DNA from 3 places in the Alteromonas sp. BL110 genome. Region 2 is predicted to be linked to each of the others. Evidence: predicted binding sites of a transcription regulator. Region 2 holds the regulator's gene; each other region holds the start of a gene.
What was found. The regulator ArgR, encoded in region 2, controls arginine synthesis, uptake and breakdown. The targets are predictions, from matches to a motif close to ANTGAATANNTATTCANT.
Positions count from the first base shown of each region.

Region 1 (7,520 bases), 390 kb from region 2:
GCAAGCTGTTGGTTTTATGAGAAAGTTCAGCAGCTTCTAAAATACGGCCTTCGTTCGCTAAGCTTAGCCATTGTGGAATATAGTTGTGCACAGGGCACTTCCATTCGCAATACGGGTTACCGCAGTCCAAGCAGCGGTCTGCTTGGCCTTCGGTTTGAGATTGGCTTAGCGGTTGATAAATTTCCGCGAACTCTTGTTTACGTACCATGATCGGCTTTTTAGGCGGATCGATACGTTCAACATCGACAAATTGATATACGTTCTTTGCCATAAACTAAATCCTCCTACTGAGCCTGAATGCGTAATTCAGCACTTGAACGACTGATGTGACCAAGCAAGTTTTTCACATCACTGGTTTTTGGCTTAATAAGCTTAAAGCGTTTCAGCGTTGCGGCGAAATCAGTAAGCAGTGACAACGAGTGCTCGCTTCCTGTTTCTTCGTAATGCTGATTAATTAAGCCGCGTAAGTGCTCAGCAAGAATCGCTTTGTCTTCAATAGGCATCACATCAACGAGCTCGGCGTTAACGCGGTTATCAAGGTCATCGCCGTCATCCATTAGATAAGCAAAACCACCTGTCATACCTGCGCCGAAGTTCACGCCAACCGGACCAAGTACAGCAATAATACCGCCTGTCATGTATTCACAGCCGTTATCGCCAATACCTTCCACTACCGCGATAGCACCAGAGTTACGCACACCAAAACGCTCACCAGCGCGGCCAGCAGCAAGCAGTTTGCCGCCTGTTGCGCCGTAAAGGCAGGTGTTACCCATGATGGCGCTGTCGTGGGCGTCGTACGAGATGTCGCGAGGTGGGTGAATAACAAGCTTACCGCCGGTCATGCCTTTACCTACGTAATCGTTGGCGTCGCCTTCAAGGTGCATATGCAGACCGCCAGCGTTCCACACGCCGAAGCTCTGACCTGCTGTACCGGTAAGTTCAACCTTGATAGGTGTATCTTCAAAGTCGTGGTTACCGTGGTGTTTAGCAATTTCACCTGATAGCAAAGCGCCTACAGAACGGTCGGTATTGCGTACAGGGTATTTAAGAGTTATTGACTCTCCATCTACCACAGCTTGCTGACCATCTTTAAGCATCTGAGCATTTAACTCGCCTTTATCGATAGGCGCGTTAGTGGTTTGCGAACAGAATAGGCGAGTGTGATCACCTGCTTTAGGCTGTGCAAGTAGTGGCGACAGGTCCAAGCGATTTTGTTTAGCAGTAATGCCGTCGAGTACTTTAAGTAGCTCTGTACGACCAACTAAGTCGTCGAACTTAGCGACACCCATAGACGCCATGATTTCACGTACTTCCTGAGCGATAAACTTGAAGTAGTTCATCACCATGTCAGGTAAGCCAATAAAGTGATCATCACGCAGCTTTTGATCCTGCGTTGCAACACCAGTTGCACAGTTGTTTAGGTGGCAAATACGCAGATATTTACAGCCTAAAGCAACCATTGGGCCTGTACCAAAACCAAAGCTCTCAGCGCCTAAAATACCGGCTTTTACTACGTCCAAGCCTGTTTTCAAACCACCGTCAGTTTGAACGCGTACTTTGTGACGTAGACCGTTCTCAATTAGAGCTTGCTGTGTTTCAGACAAGCCTAGTTCAAACGGACTACCTGCATATTTAACAGACGTTAGTGGGCTTGCACCTGTACCGCCGTCGTAACCTGAAACGGTGATAAGGTCGGCATAGGCTTTCGCTACACCCGTTGCAATGGTGCCAACACCCGGCTCAGATACCAGCTTAACCGATATAAGCGCCGTTGGATTAACCTGCTTCAAATCAAAAATTAGTTGAGCCAAATCTTCAATTGAATAGATATCGTGGTGCGGCGGCGGTGAAATAAGGGTTACACCCGGCACAGAGAAACGAAGTTGTGCGATGTACTTATTGACCTTATCGCCTGGAAGCTGACCACCTTCTCCCGGTTTTGCACCCTGTGCCACTTTAATTTGAATAACGTTTGCGTTAACTAAATAGTGAGGTGTTACACCGAAGCGGCCTGACGCCACCTGCTTAATTTTAGAGTTCTTTTCAGTACCAAAACGAGAAGGGTGCTCGCCACCTTCCCCTGAGTTAGACTGACCGCCCAAGCGGTTCATTGCAATCGCTAGTGCTTCGTGCGCTTCTGGGCTCAATGCACCAATTGACATAGCCGCAGTATCAAAGCGCGGGAATAAGTTCTCCGGTGCTTCTACTTCGCTAATATCAATAGGATCGCAATCTGGGTTTATAGCTAGCAAGTCGCGAATGTGCGCAGGCGCACGTTCGTTAACAAGCTTGGCGTATTGCTGGTAATCGTCGTAGTTACCTGACACAACCGCCTTTTGAAGCGTACTTACTACGTCAGGGTTGTAGGCGTGATATTCGCCACCGTGCACGTATTTAAGCAAACCGCCATGGTCTACAGACTTGCGTTTAAGCCATGCAATTCGGTTAAGGTTCACAAGGTCTTGATGGAAGTCATCAAAGCCCGCACCCTGAATGCGCGAAGTTACCCCTTTAAAGCAAAGGTTCATTACTTCGTTGTTGATACCCACCGCTTCAAACAGCTTAGAGCTACGGTAGCTTGCAACTGTGCTAATTCCCATCTTAGACATGATCTTATACAAGCCTTTGTTGATACCTTTACGGTAGTTCAACGTGGCCTGCATAGGAGAAATATCTAGCTCACCTTTTTCACAAAGCTGTTCGATAGTTTCGTAGGCAAGGAATGGGTAAACCGCAGTGGCACCTAAGCCGATAAGTACGGCAAAGTGATGCGGGTCTCGGGCGCTCGCTGTTTCAACAACAACGTTCGCGTCACAGCGCAATGACTTTTCAACGAGACGGCGCTGGACTGCACCAACCGCCATGGCCGCTGGGATAACCAAACGGTTTTGTTTAATGTTTCTGTCAGACAGAATAACGAACGCAGCTCGTTTATTCTTAACCAGCATTTCCACTTCGTTACAGACGCGTTCAATGGCTTTCTTTAAACCTTCTTGCGGAGCGTATTGAAGTTCTACCACTTCTGAGTAGTAGTTATCTGGGTTAAATTCACGCAGCTGTTTTAGGTCGGTATACATCAACACTGGCGAGTCGAACAGCACGCGGTCAGCGTAACCAGACGTTTCGCTAAAGACGTTTTGCTCTCGGCCAATACAGGTTGCCAACGACATAACGTGGTTTTCACGGAGCGGGTCGATAGGCGGGTTAGTAACCTGCGCAAACTGCTGACGGAAGTAATCGTAAACCGTACGCTGACGCGATGACATAACCGCCATTGGCGTATCGTCACCCATAGAGCCAACGGCTTCTTGACCGTCTTTCGCGAGTACTTTTACAACTTGTTGAATTTCTTCATAACTGTAGGCGTGTAGCTTGTGATATACCGCCATGGCATCGTCGTCAAACACGCGCTTGCCAATTAGCGAGGCATCGAGCTGCTCGATAGGGGTCAAACGACGGATGTGTTTTTCTAGCCATTCTTTGTATGGATGACGCGCTTTTAAGTCGTCATCAATTTCCGTAGAACGCCAGATTTTGCCCGTGTAAGTATCTACAGCAAGCATTTCACCTGGACCTACACGGCCTTTCTCAATAACGTCAGCTTGCTCGTAGTCCCAAATACCCACTTCTGAGGCAAGAGTAATAAACCCGTTTTTGGTGATGACATAGCGAGCCGGGCGTAGGCCATTTCTATCTAGGTTACAGGCAACATGACGGCCATTCGTTAATACGATGCCGGCAGGGCCATCCCACGGTTCCATGTGCATCGAGTTAAACTCGTAGAATGCACGCAGGTCATCATCCATGGTTTTGTTATTTTGATAGGCAGGTGGAACAAGCAAGCGCATGGCACGGAATAAATCCATACCACCGGCTAGGAATAGCTCCAGCATATTATCCAGTGACGATGAGTCTGAACCTTCAGTATTTACAAAAGGCGCAGCATCTTTAAGGTCGGGGATAAGCGGCGTTGAAAACTTAGCGGCACGTGCCATCGCCCAGTCGCGGTTACCTTTAATAGTGTTAATTTCACCATTATGCGCAAGGAAGCGGAAGGGTTGAGCTAGCGGCCAACGTGGTAAAGTATTCGTTGAAAAGCGTTGGTGGAAAACGCAGATTGCGCTTTGCATACGCTCATCGGCAAGATCGTGATAAAAGGCGGGTAAATCTTTTGGCATTACCAAGCCTTTATAAATTGTTACTAAGCCTGATAAACATGCTACGTAAAAATCTGGATCTGCTTCTAGTCGCTTTTCAGCTCGGCGGCGGATCATATATAGGCGACGCTCTAGGTCACGTTTTCTCCAGCCCGCTGGAGCGTTCACAAAAACCTGTTCGATTTGTGGAACGCCCGTAAGCGCTAATTCACCCAGTACTGAGCGGTCGACAGGCACTTCGCGCCAACCCACTACTGAAAGTGTTTCCTTTTCAAGTTCTTCATTAAGCACTTCACGCGCAGTTTGCGCAAGTACCGGGTCCTGACTTAAGAAAATCATGCCCACGCCGTATTTTTTGCTGAGTTTCCAGCCATTTTCTTCGGCGATTGCATGGAAGAACGCATCCGGTTTCTGCAGTAATAAACCACAGCCGTCACCGGTTTTCCCGTCGGCGGCGATACCGCCACGATGCTGCATACGGTCAAGACCGTGTATAGCAGTGGTTACCAATTCGTGACTGGCTTCCCCATGAGTGTGAGCAATTAAGCCAAACCCACAGTTGTCCCGGGAATCATTGGGATTATATAAACTCATCTCTTAACTCCTTCAACCTTTTGACTGGGCAAGGTATGCGTTGCGTGTAGATGCGCCTAGGTTTGCGTATCACAACATTATTAGACGTCTTTTAAACCTGCGAGCGGTATTGCTCGCGGCATGCGCCTTTCTTGTCGTTATTTATTATTAGAGGATTCCAGTCGTTTCCGCATTTTTATGCATTATTGCTGTGCGGGCCGTACAAAATACCCACATTGAAAAATAAAATCAAACGCTAAAAATATAAGGTTTATACAGAATTAGTATAAACTTAATTAAATTCATATAATTCAACGGCTTACTGTTTATCTTTTGTGTTTGTAATAAAAATGTTATCAGCTGATAAAAATGAATAGTTTTCAAACTTTAAATGATATTGGTTCTCATTTGCCTTTTGTTAATGAATAATTATGCTTTAAGTGTGTTGTTTTATGTTGTCAATGGCGGTTTATTTGTATTTTTATGAATTCGTAAAGCTACGGTTCCACTCATATAAGTAGTTTGCTATATTGTTTAAAAATTATCCGCATGTAAGGTTAGAGCTTAAGGCTGTGATACTTGATAGGACATTCGTGTAATTTTCACGAGCGCATAAGCGTTAGCAAGAGAATAAAAATTCACTGAAAGCACATGCTATCAAGCTAGCGAGGATCATTTTATGACAGCTTTACAAGCAGCTCCCAGCTACGCCTTTAATATTAATGACCATAAGTTAACCGGCGACGACGTGAGTTTTACGCCTTCTCCTAATTCTTCAGGGATGTTTGAGAAGGGCTATCCCGATACTATCGTCATTCATTTTACTGCAGGCAGTAATTTAGCGTCTTCGGTTAATGTATTGACCCACCCTGATAGCGGCGTGTCTGCTCACTTCGCTGTGGGACGCAACGGCAATATCGTACAAATGCTACCAACTAATCAAATTGCATGGCATGCAGGGGAAAGCCACTTTGAAGGGCGCAGTGGATTAAATCAATATTCGATAGGTATTGAGTTAGACAATGCAGGCCAGCTCAAAGAAAGAAGTGATGGCACTTATGAGAGTTGGTTCGGTAAAGTGTATGAGAAAAGCGAAGTATTCGAAGTTAGAAACAACAACCAGTATGCGATTGGCTATTGGCACAAGTATTCGGATATACAAGTCGCCCGAACACTCGCTTTATGTAAAGCACTGTGCGAGCACTATAAGATTTCTACTATTGTTGGGCATGAAGAGATAGCGCCTACGCGTAAGGTAGATCCAGGTCCTGCCTTTCCCCTACAGAAGTTCAAAGAACTCGCATCGCATCCCGAGCGTAATGGGTGGGAAGCCGAATTAAAAGAAACGAGCACACAGCGAGAAGCCCATGACCAATTCCAGCGTGATTTAACTAGCCCTATAATGAAAATTGCGAATGTCAGTGCAAGCACGCTTAATGTTAGAAAAGGACCTGGTGCTTCATTTCCCACTATTGATAATGGGTTAAATAAAGGCGAAATATTAAAAGTACTAGAGAAACAAGGGGATTGGGCGAAAGTATCTTTTACTAAAGTTGGTTGGGTTAACACTGCGTTTATTCACGAAGTAACGGAAAAGTCGCCGTTTAAATCGTGACTGTTACCTGGTGTCATCCCTTTGCTTCAATAAACCGCATTCCCGAAGTGGATAAAGCCTGATAGGATACAGGCAAAAATAAGTTTAGATTAGACGTACATGCATTCAGATTCACCAAACGATTCTTGGGCAATTCGCTTTGCTCAATTTGTTCAACGTTTTGGCACTCTAAAGCTCAGCATTTTGTTTGTTGTTCTTTCACTTGTGTTCACGTTAGGCGGTTCCTACGTCATACGCGTTAGTATGGGAAGTCAAGTTCAGCCAGACGATTTTATAAGCGCTGTTATTCTTACTATGCTATCTGCACCTTGGGTACTGTATTTCTTCAGTGAATTAATAAAGCAGTTAGAGAATTCGCGTACCAACTTAAAAGAAGTCGTTAGCCAATTAGAAAGTTTACGTGAAGAAGATGTTTTTCTTAACCGAGAACTGCAGAGCAATATTCGCCAACTTAATCATGAAATAGAGCAGCGTAAGCAGGCACAAGAAGAGCGTGAAGCGCTTTTCAAAGATCTAGAGAAAGAAATTCAGGATAAATCTGAACAAGAAGCTCAGGCACGACGTTTGTCCACGCTATTGCGCTCTATCATTGATGCGTCGCCTGATCTTATTTACTACCGCAATGAAGAGGGTAGGTTTGCAGGTTGTAACCGCATTGCCGAGTTAATGACTGGCAAAACCGAGCAAGAGTTGCTTGGCCTAACGCCAAAAGACGTTTACGAAGAAGAATTAGCTCGTCAAATTGTAGCGAGTGATCACGAAGTATTAGAAACCAATGCGAGTATTACAGAAGAGCTGTGGCTTCGCTTCGCCGACGGACGTCGTCGTTACTTCGAAATGAAGCGTGTACCTTTCTTCGATAAAGAAGGTAACCGCTTGGGATTACTATCATTCGGTCGTGATATGACTGAACGTAAACAAGCGGAAAATGCTGCGGCGAAAGCAAGTACTGATAAGACACGTTTTATAGCGACTATCAGTCATGAACTTCGCACGCCATTAAACGGTATTGTTGGCTTAAGTCGCATGCTGCGTGATACCGAGTTAAGCGACGAGCAATTTAGTTGGGTAAGTACGATTTACGCAAGCGCCATTACGCTAGGTAATATCTTTAACGATATAATTGATCTCGATAAATTAGACAGAGATAAACTAGAGCTAAGCCTTAAAACTAT
Region 1 is NZ_CP031967.1:2,802,286-2,809,805, forward strand. Features, by position in the region: gene D1814_RS12100 (FAD-dependent oxidoreductase) at 1-271, opposite strand, end outside; gene gltB (glutamate synthase large subunit) at 285-4,751, opposite strand; gene D1814_RS12110 (N-acetylmuramoyl-L-alanine amidase) at 5,410-6,345, shown strand; gene arcB (aerobic respiration two-component sensor histidine kinase ArcB) at 6,445-7,520, shown strand, end outside.
Region 1: the regulator ArgR is predicted to act here: its motif matches at 5,151-5,168, upstream of D1814_RS12110 (N-acetylmuramoyl-L-alanine amidase).

Region 2 (7,520 bases):
GTCGCGGTGAGTAAGCTTAAACCATGCGCGGGCGAATACTTCGCTGAAATATTCATGGTCGTTATAAAATTTTTCAGAAATTTTTCTGTATTCTGGGTCCAACTTCATCGCCATATCGGCGTCGGTCATAATTGGGTTATAGCGTTTCGATGGGTCTTCAACATCAACAGGCTTGTCTTCTTCTTTGATATTAATTGGCTCCCACTGCTCAGCACCCGCTGGAGACTTTTTCAGTTCCCAATCGTAATTAAGCAATAAGTGGAAATATCCGTTATCCCATTGCGTAGGGTTCGTCGTCCACGCGCCCTCAATGCCACTAGATACGGTATCGCGACCAATACTGCGGCTTTCATGGTTCATCCAGCCAAGGCCAGCTTCTTCAATACCAGCGGCTTCGGGGTCTGGTCCTAGCGCTTCTGCACTGCCGTTACCGTGACATTTACCCACCGTGTGACCACCGGCTGCTAATGCAACGGTTTCTTCGTCGTTCATTGCCATACGCGCAAAGGTTTCACGGACATGAGCTGCCGTTTTAAGTGGGTCTGGCTTACCGTTAACGCCTTCAGGGTTTACGTAAATAAGGCCCATTTGCACAGCAGCCAAAGGGTTTTCCATAGTTTCAGGGCTATCAACATCGTCATAGCGTTCATCACTAGGCGCTAACCATTCTTTTTCTGCTCCCCAATAGACATCTTTCTCAGGGTGCCAAATATCTTCCCTGCCAAAGGCAAACCCATAGGTTTTAAGACCCATGCTGTCATACGCAATGGTTCCGGCAAGAACAAACAAATCAGCCCAGCTTAACTTGTTGCCATACTTCTTTTTAATTGGCCAAAGCAGGCGGCGAGCTTTATCTAAGTTAACGTTATCAGGCCAGGAGTTAAGCGGTGCAAAACGTTGGTTGCCTGTTGAGGCGCCACCGCGGCCGTCAGCAATTCGGTAGGAGCCTGCAGCATGCCACGACATACGGATCATTAGGCCGCCATAGTGTCCCCAATCTGCTGGCCACCACGGCTGAGAATCTGTCATTAAATCAGTCAAATCTTTTTTGAGGGCTTGAAAGTCTAGTTTTTTAACCTCTTCACGGTAATCAAAGTCCTCTCCCATTGGATTTGTCTTCGTATCGTGCTGATGAAGAATGTCTAAGTTTAAGGCTTCAGGCCACCAGTCCATTACTGTTGTCCCCGTGGCTGTTAAACCACCATGCATGACCGGACATTTTTTTGCCGAATCATTCACATCACCTAACTTTGCATTGCTCATATTACATCCTCTTTGCCTGTTCGTTTGCGTTATACAACTCACATGTCAATTAAGTTGTAGGATTAACCTATGGAGTTACGCTGCGACATCACCTTCGACATCAAAAAAGCGTGATTCAAGCATAGTCAAAGTTATACGCTTTTCCATAATAGAAAGCATTAGTTTGCAACACGAGCACTTGCCCATAAAAGACCAGTGCTTACAGCGACTACCTTAAGTGCGTATTGGTGGTAACCATCGCAGGTATCGCTACTGAAATAGGTAACAACAGTTAAATAGCTAGCTTTATGAGGACATGAAAGCCCGTTTCGTGCGGCCTAGCAAGCTGGCGCACGCCCGAATGTAGGGCGGCGATATAAAGATATTGGAGAATTAGCTAAATACGCATATTATCGGACACGCGGCTTTTCTCATATTTTAAAGGATTAAAAATGCGTATATCCCTACTATTATTCTTTGTTGCGCTGTTCTCGCTCAATAGCCACTCCATCGCCAGTACATTGGAACTACCTACTGGATTATGGGAAGGCATAAGTGAAGATGGCCTTACGTTTCGATTGCTTCAAATAAATGAAAGTGGCGAGCACAGTTTTTTTGAAGTAGCCATTCTAGGTGGTTTAAAGAAAGCGCGTCGCACACCTTTCACTAATGACGACATTGTTTGTATAGAAAATAGATGTACTATCAAAACAATAATTGAGAGCGATGTTACGCGTACGATTACGTTATCTCCTTATCTAGATACCGATTTAAAAGTACTTGAGTCGAGTTTTAAAGGTAAAGAGAGTTATATGTCTCGTACGTATCAGTTGATAAAACAAGAAGCAAAATCGACGCCTAGAAAGTTCCTTGAAAAACGTGGGCAGCTAATTGCTAATGCTGAACAAAATACGACCGAACACCCTTTCGGCACTTGGATTGGCGTAATGCAGTATTTAGACAGACCAGAATTAGCATTACTACAGCTAAATGAAGACGAGCAAGGTTCATTACGGGTTTATAGAAAGGGTTCTAAAACCTTCAATGAAGTGCAATCAAGCTTTTCTGCTAACAATATAAGTATTGATGGCAAAGTGATTGAAATTGAAGCGTCACACACAACTTTTGCATCAAACATTATCCTGTTTGTGCAAGCAGACAACATAATTTCTGGCTACACCTACGCAATTCATAAGGGCTATCCAGCAGCCATGGGCGCAATAAAGCTGTACCGCATAGAGCCAGCCCAAGCACAGTAATTTTCTTAGATAGTAAATTAATGAAAAGCTGCTGGGTAATGCTCTAAATAAGCTTCGCTTTACATGGCTCTCCTATTCTAAATGTGCAGTGGCGAGGCCTACGAGCACGCAACAAAAAAGGCTGGATACGTAAGGTCGTAACAGACTGTCTGCAGCAGGGATGCTGCAGCTAAGCCTCCATAGATGGAAGCTCGGCGTGTCTGTGTAGGCCTTACGTATCCAGCCTTTTCTATAGCGGATGCTAATGCATCCGCTTTAAGCGCTATTAGCCGTTTACGAAGTCAACGCCTAGCTTGATGTCGCCACGTAGGCCTTCAAGCATGTCGTTTTTCGCTTTTTCTTCAAACGCGCTTAGCTCGCCGTATGGCAAGATTTCTTCAACACCGTTTGCGCCAAGGCGTACTGGGTGTGCGAAGAATGCCGCGTCGTCGCTGTCGTCAGTTTGTACGTAAGTATACTCAACAACGTTCTCACCTTGCATTGCTGCAACTAGAGACAGACAGAAACGTGCTGCTGCTTGACCCATTGAAAGGGTTGCAGAGCCGCCGCCAGCTTTCGCTTCAACAACTTCAGTACCCGCATTTTGGATACGAGTAGTTAGGCTAGATACTTCTTCGTCTGTAAACTCTACGCCTTCAACTTGTGAAAGAAGAGGAAGGATAGTTGTACCAGAGTGACCACCGATTACTGGTACATGCACAGAAGATACGTCTACGTCTTTAAGTTCAGCAACGAAAGTTTCAGCACGGATAACGTCAAGTGTCGTTACACCGAAAAGCTTGTTCTTGTCGTAAACGCCTTTAGCTTTAAGCGTTTCAGCTGCAATAGCAACAGTAGTGTTAACTGGGTTAGTGATGATACCAACACACGCGTTCGGGCAGTTATCAGCTACACCTTCAATTAGGTTTTTAACAATGCCGGCGTTGATGTTGAACAGATCAGAACGATCCATACCTGGCTTACGAGGCATACCCGCTGGAATAAGAACTACGTCTGCTCCAGTAAGTGCATCAGCTAGGTCATCTTTACCGTGACCGGTTACTTTTACCGCTGTGGGGATGTGGCTCAAATCAACGGCAACACCGGGAACAACTGGCGCAACGTCGTAAAGCGCTAAATCTGAACCTGCTGGCAATTGTGTTTTCAACAACAAAGACAGCGCCTGACCAATACCACCGGCAGCACCTAACACGGCTACTTTCATACCATTTCTCCTATGGGATTACTTCACGTATTTAAACGGAACGTCACACTAATGCAACGCGGGGGAAAACTCAATCACCGGATCGTCTTATTAACGTTATTTATGGCGATTTTTATACGATATTCATTATCATGAATGATTATGCAAAGAAATTGCGCAAAGTCTACCTGTACGGCACAATATGCGCATACTAAATACAATTCCTAACGATAACACTCAAAGAAGAAAAGAGCGCTAATGGCAAACGCAAAACAAGAGCAACTCATCAAAGCTTTTAAAGAAATTCTAAAAGCGGAAAATTATGGTTCGCAGGGCGAGATTGTTGACGCTTTGAAAGCACAAGGTTTTGACAACATCAGCCAATCCAAAATTTCTAGAATGCTAAGTAAGTTTGGCGCGGTACGAACCCGAAATGCCAGAGGAGACATGGTTTACTGTCTGCCTCCTGAATTAGGTATGCCTACCGCAAAAAGCCCGCTCAAACAGTTGGTGTTAGATATTGTTCACAACAATGTCATGGTTATCATTAGAACAAGTCCAGGTGCAGCACAGCTTATTGCACGTCTACTTGATTCATTAAGTAAAAAAGATGGCGTATTAGGGACAATTGCAGGTGACGACACAATTTTTATTGCCCCTGCTGACGTGACAAAAATTGAAGAATTAAGACAGCGAGTTGAAGATTTATTTGAAAATGTGTAACTAATTCAAATTAACTATTGCGCAATAAAAAAGCCGCTAATAAATATTAGCGGCAAGGGAATTTGTACCAGGGAGATACAAATAAACACACCTCATTAAAGTAACAAACCTTCCGTACTTTTTGTGCAAAGCAAAGTAAATCAAACGTAAATTATAACTTACAAAAACATACAGTTAAAAACCAAATCGAACTTAGGCGTTTTTCTTTCGAACCAAGTTCAAGTTCTCAAATTGCGTTTACGTATAGCAGTGTAAATATTATTTCTAGCAATGTAAGCACAAAGTAAATACTGTCAATAATAAACAAATGATCATTGGCTAAAATTGATTATCCCCCCGACAAAAGGCTTAATTCTTTCGACAAATTACATCTGTCAAAAATTTATAATAATCACCTTTCACTTTTCGTTTTTACGTCAAGTGATGGAACGGGGAATTTAAGATGTTTAAGAATAAAAGACTTAGTTTAGCGGTAAAGCAAAGCTTGTTAATAACCAGTGTTATGGGAGTTACAACATCGCTTTCTGCTTACGCTCAAACGACTGAAGAGAATACTGAAGCTCCCATTGAGAAAATCCAGGTTACAGGATCTCACATTAAGCGCGTTGATTTAGAATCAGTTTCACCAGTGACGGTGATTACAGCGGAATCAATTAAGCTATCGGGAGACACTACTGTTGCAGACGTTTTACGCAACTCGTCAATAAACACGTTTGGCTCTTTTAGAGGGCAATCAGGCTATGGTGGCGGTGCTGCGGCTTCAAGTGAGGTAAACCTGCGCGGCTTAGGCGCAGGCGCTACATTGGTACTGATGGATGGTCGCAGGTTACCTGGCTTAGGTTACGACGGTGGCTCGTCATCTGATATGTCTATGATCCCCATGTCTATTGTTGAACGCATAGAAATATTACGAGATGGCGCCTCTGCAATTTATGGTTCTGACGCTGTTGCGGGTGTAATCAATATCATTACTAAGAAAGAATTTGATGGTGTTGAATTTGGCTATAACTTTGAAGATCCAGGTGTAGATGGTGGCAATAGCAGTCAATATAACTTTGCTGCAGGCCTAACCAGCGACAAAGGCAGCATAGTCTTTATTGCAGAACACGCCAATACCCAAGAAGTTGCCGATGTTGCGGTAAACGGCGACTTCGCCGACGGCAGCTATTCACTCTACAGTCCAGTAGCTAACTTCTTAGGTGACAGTGCTGATAGCTACACATACAACACCGAGCTATGTGGTGACGTTACCGATACATCCATTGAATCTGATCGTTGCGGATACTATTACGGTAACTCTACATGGTTGTATGGTGCATCTGAAAAGAACTCTATCCTGACCAAGGTTGCTTATGAGCTTACCGACTCAATTACATTTAACAGTCGTTTCTCTGCGCAACAAACATCAACCGACACTCGCTATGCCGCTACTCCTGTATCTACGTCTTCTGTAACTATAGATTCAGACAACGCAATGAACCCGTATGGCGAAGACGGCAATATTTACTTCAGAACGGCCAGTCTTGGCACCCGTGACACCACCACAGAAAAAACCACGTTTGAGTTAGTTACCGGGCTAGAAGGCTATTCAAGCTTTGCAGGAAACGATTGGGATTGGCAGATAAACTATCAGCGCACAAATGCCAAAGAAGAAGTTTTTAACTATAACTTAGTGAATGACACCGTTGTGCAAGACCTTATTGATACAGAGCAGTTAGATCTTTTTAACGTTCAAGGCTTGAGCACAGAAGACTGGTCTAGCTACAACGCAGAACTTTTAGACCTAGCACGGCATACGGGTACTTATCAGTCTACACAAAAACGTGACATTATTGATGCAAGCATCTCAGGCGAAGTATTCGCAAACGATTTTATGCGAGTTAGTGCAGTTGTTGGTGCCGAATATTCACACTTAGATTTTGAACAAATATCTGACCCTGAATCAGGTTTGGGTTTCATTTCAGGTGGCTCGGGCGGCGATGATGTCTATGCAACGCGTAAGCGCCAGTCATATTTTACTGAAGTGGCAGTTGAGCTTCCGCACGATGTAGAGATCTCAGGTGCTCTTCGCTATGACGGTTACGAGCTTGAGGGGGATACCGGCGCTGAGATTAGCACAGCAGACTTCTCTGATACTGTACCTAAACTAGGCATTAGCTGGCGACCGTCGGACTCATTATTGCTTCGCGCCAGTTGGGGTGAAGCTTTCAGAACGCCAACAATGAGCGAAATGTTTGCGTCAATTTCCTATAGCTTCCCATCAGCTTACGATACGTATTACTGTGATACTCAAGGTAATGCCGCTTCTGATACTAGTTACTGCTCTACCACACAACAGCACCTAACCTACTACGGTGGTAACCCTAACTTAAAGCCTGAAAATTCAGAGTCTTTGACCTTAGGTCTTGTGTATGACGTAACCGACGACTTCTCTGTTGAGCTGTCATACTATCAGTACGACTATGAAAACAAGATTGAAGATATTGACGTTGATGATTTAATTGCGGCAGACCTTGATGGTACATCAAGTAATATCGTACGCGGCAGCAATGGACAAATATTATCTATTACCTCTGGCTACACAAACTACGCTGAGGTAAAAACGAGCGGGCTAGACTTAACGGCTGATTATCGCGTCCCCACCTCAATTGGTGAATTCGGCGTGAACCTAGAGCTTTCACATGTAATAAGCTATGAAGAGCAAGGCATTGAATGGTCGGGGGAACTGTTCTACCCAGATAATAGAGGGAACGTAACGCTAGATTGGAACGATGGCGATCAATGGACTGCATCTTGGAGAACACTATTTATAGGCTCTCATGGTGATACGTATTATGATTCTTACCAGTATGCAGATAACTATTTTAAACATAACGTAACGGTTTCATATCAAGTCAACGAACATCTATTAATGTCGGCGGGTATCAACAACGTTACAGACGAATTGATTGAATACGATCCAGGTGTATGGCGCGGTTACGATGACGCATTGTACGATCCACTTGGTCGAACAGTGAACTTAAGACTTCAGGCTAGTTTTTAACTATTATATGAAAACGCCCCTTATTTGAAGGGGCGTTTGCAATAAATAGCACTAAATCTAATCATTAAGA
Region 2 is NZ_CP031967.1:2,416,684-2,424,203, reverse strand. Features, by position in the region: gene katG (catalase/peroxidase HPI) at 1-1,263, opposite strand, end outside; gene D1814_RS10510 (hypothetical protein) at 1,695-2,501, shown strand; gene mdh (malate dehydrogenase) at 2,767-3,705, opposite strand; gene argR (transcriptional regulator ArgR) at 3,943-4,407, shown strand; gene D1814_RS10495 (TonB-dependent receptor) at 4,850-7,450, shown strand; gene D1814_RS10490 (type 1 glutamine amidotransferase domain-containing protein) at 7,515-7,520, opposite strand, start outside.

Region 3 (7,520 bases), 1.8 Mb from region 2:
ACGTTTATACATAACGAAAAGAAGCGCTGGTTAAAGCGCCCTGAGGTATTTCAACTTGGTCCGGTTAATATGAGCGTTAAACGGGGGGAAACTATTGCCATCATAGGGGAAAACCGTTCGGGTAAATCCCTTCTTGCTAAATTATTGGTTGGCGCTCTACCTGCCGATGCGGGTGAAATTGAAATAAACACTCACAAGTATTTAGCCAAGTATCAGTCAAAAGACGGCCAACGCAAGCGGACCCATGACATTCGAATGATTCTGCAACACAGTGCGGAATCTATGAACCCATCGGTTCCGGTAGGTAAAATCCTAGACGAACCCTTGCGTTTAAATACGGGTCTTAGCGAAGCCGAACGCAAACCTATTATCGAAGATATGTTGGTAAAAGTAGGGTTACTTCGCGAGCACTATTATTTTTACCGGCACATGCTTTCTGACGGCCAACAGCAGCGCGTAGCGTTGGCTCGAGCTATAGTACTAAAACCCAAAGTGCTTGTTGCAGATGAACCCTTTGCGGCGTTAGACCCTACTATTCGCTCACAGACGGTGAACCTAATACTGCAACTACAACAAGAGCTGGGGTTGGCATTTATCTTCATAAGCCATAACTTAGGGATTGTCAGGCATATTGCAGATAGAGTTGTGGTAATGGAAGGCGGCGAAATTGTAGAGGAAGGTAAAACTGAAACTATTTTCAGGTGGCCGCAGCACACCCGCACTAAGAAATTAGTGACTGCTTATCAGTCGCTAGTACCGCAAAATACCATTCGTTAAAGCGCTGAGGGCAGTAAACTGCCCTCTCAATATCAAAATTGTATCACCCTAGTTAGCCAACCAGTGCAAGCAAAATACCTGCAGCGACCGCACTTCCTAAAACACCGGCTACATTAGGCCCCATTGCATGCATCAACAAGAAGTTATGAGGGTTTGCTTCCAGACCCACCTTATTCACGACTCTCGCAGCCATAGGCACGGCAGATACACCCGCAGCACCAATGAGCGGGTTTATACTCCCGCCCGATAGCTTACTCATCAACTTAGCCATTAACACGCCAGCAGCGGTTCCTATACCAAATGCAATTGCGCCTAGGCCCAAAATACCCAAAGTTTCCACCGTAAGGAATGCGTCAGCTGATAGCTTAGAGCCTACAGCTAAACCAAGGAAAATGGTCACTGTGTTGATTAGCTCGTTTTGGGCTGTTTTACTTAATCTGTCTACAACGCCACATTCTTTCATCAAATTACCAAAGCAGAACATGCCTACTAGCGGCGTGGCAGCTGGTAAAAACAAGATGGTCATAAATAACACGGCGAGTGGAAAGATAATTTTTTCACGCTTTGATACAGGCCGAAGTTGACCCATTTTAATTTCGCGTTCCTCTTTTGTGGTCAGCGCTTTCATAATGGGCGGCTGGATAATAGGTACCAGCGCCATATAAGAATATGCAGCGACCGCAATAGCACCTAGCAAGTCAGGTGCTAAACGTGAAGCAAGAAAGATAGCCGTTGGCCCATCTGCGCCCCCTATTATGGCAATGGCACTGGCATCTTTTAACGTAAATTCAAAACCCGGAATAAGATTTAACGCTATTGCGCCAAACAAGGTAGCAAAAATACCGAATTGAGCGGCAGCGCCGAGAAGCAGCATTCTGGGGTTTGCAATAAGCGCGCTGAAATCTGTCATTGCACCTACCCCCATAAAAATGAGCAATGGGAATACGCCTGTATCAATGCCAATTTTATATATGTAGTGCAATAAGCCACCCGCTTCTGAAAAACCAGCAATTGGAATATTCGTAAGCAGAGCGCCAAAACCAATGGGTAATAGGAGCAATGGCTCAAATTTCTTCACAATGGCTAAATAGAGTAACCCGAAGCCTACCGCCATCATGATGAGCTGGCCTGCTTCAAAATGCGCAAGCGCGGTACTATCCCAAAGTACCATTAACTTATCCATGTATTACCCCAATAAGATTAACGGTTGACCGCTAGTTACAGCATCGCCTTCACCCACGGTAATGTCATTGACCGTACCGGAAAACGCAGAGCGGATCTCGGTTTCCATTTTCATGGCTTCAAGGATCATCACTACATCACCTTCAGATACACTATCGCCAGTTCGTACTAATACTTTAAATACGTTACCCGCTAGTGGCGCATCAATTGACTGCGACGACGCAGCGGCAGGTGAAGCTGGGCTAACAGTTTGTGGCTGGGGTTGAGCCGTATCGGCAGGCGTAACGCTCGTTAGCGTACCTGAGGGTGCCACTTCTACGCGATACAATTTACCGTCTACGTTTACGTCGTAAGATTCACTCGCGGTAGCCCCTTGTGAGTTTGACTTGGCTTCAGCAGGCTTCGGCGTATTTGCGCTTTGCGACTCTTGCGCGCTAGGTGAAGGTTCAAACGCATCAGGATTGCCGCGATTTTGGATAAACTTGAGGCCTATCTGCGGGAATAGTGCATAAGTCAGCACATCATCAATTTTGTCATCTGAGAGCGAAAGCTGCTTTTTCTCGGCAAGTTCATCTAGCTCTTTAATTAGCGTATCTAGCTCAGGCGCGATATTATCAGCAGGCCTGCACGTTATGGGCTCTGCACCATCTAGCACGCGCGCCTGCAATTCCTTATTTACTGGTGCAGCTGTAGCGCCATATTCGCCTTTCAGTACACCAGCAGTTTCTTTGGTAATGCTCTTATAGCGCTCGCCAGTTAGCACATTAAGTACCGACTGCGAACCGACAATTTGAGAGGTGGGCGTTACAAGAGGGATAAATCCAAGGTCTTCACGTACCCGAGGGATTTCTTTTAACACTTCTTCGAACTTATCTTCAGCACCCTGCTCTTTTAGCTGACTTTCCATGTTGGTTAACATGCCACCTGGCACTTGGGCCAATAGGATACGCGCATCTACGCCTTTAAGACTTCCTTCAAATTTACTGTATTTCTTTCTCACTTCTCTAAAATAACTGGCAATGTCTTCCAGTTCTGGTAGCGAAATGCCCGTATCGCGTTCTGTACCTTCAACGATTGAAACCATAGTTTCAGTTGCACTGTGACCGTAGGTCATGCTCATTGATGAGATAGCCGTATCGAGCATATCAATACCGGCATCAATGGCCTTTTGATAGGTTGCCGTGCTTAACCCTGTCGTGGCGTGGCACTGCATGGCAATAGGTACATCGACGGTTTCTTTTAACCCTGTAATTAATGCTTCGCATTCATAGGGTTTTAAAAGCCCGGCCATGTCTTTCACACAGATAGAATGCACGCCGAGGTCTTCAAGTTGTTTAGCCATATCTAGCCATAGCTCTAGATTATGCGCTGGGCTTACTGTGTAAGAAATAGTGCCTTGCGCGTGAGCGCCGCTGTCTATGGTAGCTTTAATGGCGGTTTTCAAATTTCTGATGTCATTCATGGCATCAAAAATCCTAAACACGTCTACACCGCTTTCGTGAGCGCGCTCTACAAAGCGAGTAACAACATCGTCAGCATAGTGGCGATAACCTAATAGGTTTTGACCACGCAATAACATTTGCTGTTTGGTATTGGGCATAGCGGCCTTTAACTTACGAATGCGCTCCCAAGGGTCTTCCCCTAAATAACGGATACAGGCGTCAAAGGTTGCACCGCCCCAAGATTCAACAGACCAGAAGCCTGCCTTATCTAATTTTTCAGCAATGGGGAGCATATCCTCAATACGCATACGCGTAGCAAGAAGTGATTGGTGGGCATCACGCAAGACCAGCTCGGTAAGGGCCAGAGGCTTAGACATGGTAACTCCTGATATGGATTATTTTTTAGAATTTTGGCGATGGGTATGAATTGCGGCAGAAATAGCAGCGATGACGTTACCGTCTATTCCCGGTTGTACCGCTTGATTATTCCGAGTCAAATTGGCTGAACGCCGGTTAACATTATCCGAAGGGTCCGGTATTTCACCTGGAAAAGCTTCACAAAAACGTGCAATCAAATGAATGCCCACAATAAGAAGCCCCAAGAACGAAAAGACAAACACCATTCCTATGAGCATAAGAGTGCCTGCTTCAATGAGCAGACTAGCGACGGATTCCGAATTCATATTCAATCCTGTTGTTATTTTGTACCTGAATAAGTATCACGAGGTTTTTAAAAACACAACAAAACAGCATAAAAAACCACTTAAATTTGAATAAAACCCACCAATATGAAACTTAATGCATTATTACTTAATAAATTTGCAACAAACACATAGTATTTATATGAAGCTGAGGCTTTGTGCAAAGTGGCTTAAAAAGAAATGAAGGAATTCAGAAATGAAAAAGCCCACCTAAAAAGGTGGGCTTTTTGATATGGCGCGTGTGGAAGGATTCGAACCTCCGACCGCCTGGTTCGTAGCCAGGTACTCTATCCAGCTGAGCTACACACGCGTAAACTTGTATGCTTTTGAATTTTACTTCAAAAGGTGACGCTTTAAATTAAGTGGCGCGTGTGGAAGGATTCGAACCTCCGACCGCCTGGTTCGTAGCCAGGTACTCTATCCAGCTGAGCTACACACGCGCAAAACTTGTTGTTGACCGCCACTGCCAACGAATAATGGCGGAGAGGGAGGGATTCGAACCCTCGATACGCGTATATGCGTATGGTTCCTTAGCAGGGAACTGGTTTCAGCCACTCACCCACCTCTCCTTGACTGCGGGGTGCATTTTACGGATTCATTGGCCTGAGTCAAACCTTTTTTATAAAGAAATTGTTCACTCGCTGCCATTTTAAACGATTCGAGCAAAAAACCAGTAATTTGTTCGCAATACAAACAATTAAATCGAAAATTATTCGTCGCTGACTCTTAATTTCCGTTTAAATTTGTTCAGCCTATTAAGGCTTTCAACTGAATTTTTAAATAGTTTAGTCAATTATTCACAAATATCGTGAGTAATTTTTGAGATTACCAATACCAATCCGCATAGATAATTGCCCATTCAGAAGGCGCTGGCAAGTTTCCTAGCGCAGCGTGGGGATGCAGGAATGGCTGTTCCCTTTCAAATTCCCAGAATAAAGCTAGGAAGCTTGTTAGACCTTCCCTAAGGGCGAGTTTAGAATGTCCGTACTCTTTGTTGTGTCACCTAGATGTAGAACTCTATACCTGCAGTAACACGCCGCGATTACGAATATTTTAATTCTAGCTGAGTGGGTAACTATCTATGTGGACTGGTATAACTACTTCGCAACCTGGCTTCAAGAGTACTTGAAAGGAAAAAAGCCAAGAGAAATTTTCTTGCTTAAAACAAAAAAGGTCAGCTAAAGCTGACCTTTTCCAATGAAGCGTACAATGCAATTATTCCGCAGAATCTGGCTGACCGCCTTTTTCTGCCTGAATGCGCATATATATCTCTTCACGGTGCACAGAAACTTCTTTTGGTGCATTAACACCTATACGTACCTGATTCCCTTTTACGCCTAGTACGGTAACGGTTACATCGTCACCTACCATAAGCGTTTCACCAACTCGACGAGTCAAAATAAGCATTCGCTTGCTCCTGTTCCTTAATACTGAACATCATCCATTAAGATTTGCCAACCCAACGGCACGACCCGATGGTAGCGACAGTGATTCCCTGTTTCTGTGTCACTTCAAAAACTCACTGTTATACACAAAAATAATTATAGCTTATCTTGTAACCAAGCGTTAACCGAATCTAGTGCTTGGTTCAAGTTTTCAGGCTGGTCACCACCTGCCTGTGCCATATCAGGGCGACCGCCTCCTTTGCCACCTACTTGAGATGCAACAAAGTTCACCAGCTCGCCTGCCTTTACCTTACCTGTGAGGTTTTTAGTAACGCCAGCAATAAGATTCACTTTCGCATCGTTGGCCACACCTAATACTACGATCCCTTCGCCAATTCGGTTTTTAATGTCATCCATCATTGAGCGCAATGACTTCGCTTCAACACCTTCCAAATTCGCAACAAGAATTTTAACGCCATTTATCTCTACTGCATTACTAAGCATATCAGCACCTTGCTGACTCGCCAGTTTTTGTTTAGCGGAATTGAGTGCTTTTTCTAGTTCTTTAGTCTGATTTTGTAGAGAAACTACGCGATCCAGTACATTTTGGCTATCTGTTTTCAGTAATGAAGACAATGACGCCAGCGTAGCTTGCTGAGTTTGCACAACTTCAAGTGCTTGCTCGCCAGTGACCGCTTCAATGCGTCGAACGCCCGATGCAATACCCGCTTCACTAGTAATTTTAAACAAGCCAATATCACCTGTGCGCGCAACGTGTGTACCGCCACATAGTTCGACAGAGAATGGGCCCATTGTTACAACGCGAACTTTTTCATCGTACTTTTCGCCAAACAGTGCCATAGCACCTGATGCTTTGGCTTCTTCTAGGTCCATAAGTTCAGTGGCTAGCGTATGGTTTGCGCGTATCTCTTGGTTAACGCGTTTCTCAATCTTTGTAAGCTGCTCAGCGGTAACTGCCTCAAAATGCGAAAAGTCAAAACGCATACGAGACGCTTCAACCAATGAACCTTTTTGCGTTACGTGCTCACCAAGAATTTCACGCAGCGCGGCGTGAAGTAAGTGGGTAGCACTGTGGTTCTTTTTGATGGCTTCACGATTTGCAGAATCAATCGCAGCAGTTGCCGTATCACCTTTAGACACCGAGCCTTTGGCAATACCTTTGTGCGCAAATGCATTGCCCATTTTTTGGGTGTCTGTCACAATGAACTCACCGTTAGCAACGCGAAGTACACCTTTGTCACCAGCCTGACCACCGCTTTCAGCGTAGAACGGCGTACTGTCTAGTACCACAACGCCTTCCTGACCGTCTTCTAGCTTTTCTACAAACGCATTGTCCGCAATAAGCTCAACCACATTAGCCTGGCCTTCCACATCGGTATAACCTGTGAATGAGGTTGTGTGGTCAATAGCTAGTTTGCTGTTGTAGTCTGCACCAAAATTACTTGCTTGCTGAGCACGGGCTCGCTGAGCTTGCATAGCAGCTTCAAAACCTTCTTCATCAATTTTAAGGTCGTGCTCACGAGCCACATCGTTCGTTAGATCTGTAGGGAAACCGTAAGTGTCGTAAAGCTTAAACACTACATCACCTGGCACTGTATCGCCTTCAAGGGTTTCCAGAGTATCGTTTAGGATAGCCATACCACGAGCTAGGGTTTTGCTAAATTGCTCTTCTTCAACACGCAGTACTTTTTCAATAACAGGCAGCTGGTCGACAAGTTCTGGATAAGCCTCGCCCATTTCTTTAGCCAGTGATGCCACCAGCTTGTAGAAGAAAATATCGTTTGCGCCTAGCTGGTAGCCATGTCGAACCGCACGACGAATAATGCGGCGCAACACATAACCACGCCCTTCATTGGTAGGCATTACGCCATCACAAATTAAAAAGCTGCACGAACGGATATGATCGGCAATAACACGCAGAGACTTGTTTTCTAGGTCATCAGTACCAACAATTGATGCAGCTGACTTAATTAAGTTTTGGAACAGGTCAATCTCGTAGTTACTGTGCACGT
Region 3 is NZ_CP031967.1:575,264-582,783, forward strand. Features, by position in the region: gene D1814_RS02560 (ATP-binding cassette domain-containing protein) at 1-777, shown strand, start outside; gene D1814_RS02565 (sodium ion-translocating decarboxylase subunit beta) at 830-1,960, opposite strand; gene oadA (sodium-extruding oxaloacetate decarboxylase subunit alpha) at 1,964-3,778, opposite strand; gene D1814_RS02575 (OadG family protein) at 3,797-4,084, opposite strand; tRNA gene D1814_RS02580 (tRNA-Arg) at 4,336-4,412, opposite strand; tRNA gene D1814_RS02585 (tRNA-Arg) at 4,466-4,542, opposite strand; tRNA gene D1814_RS02590 (tRNA-Ser) at 4,580-4,671, opposite strand; gene csrA (carbon storage regulator CsrA) at 5,318-5,509, opposite strand; gene alaS (alanine--tRNA ligase) at 5,644-7,520, opposite strand, start outside.
Region 3: the regulator ArgR is predicted to act here: its motif matches at 4,199-4,216, upstream of D1814_RS02575 (OadG family protein).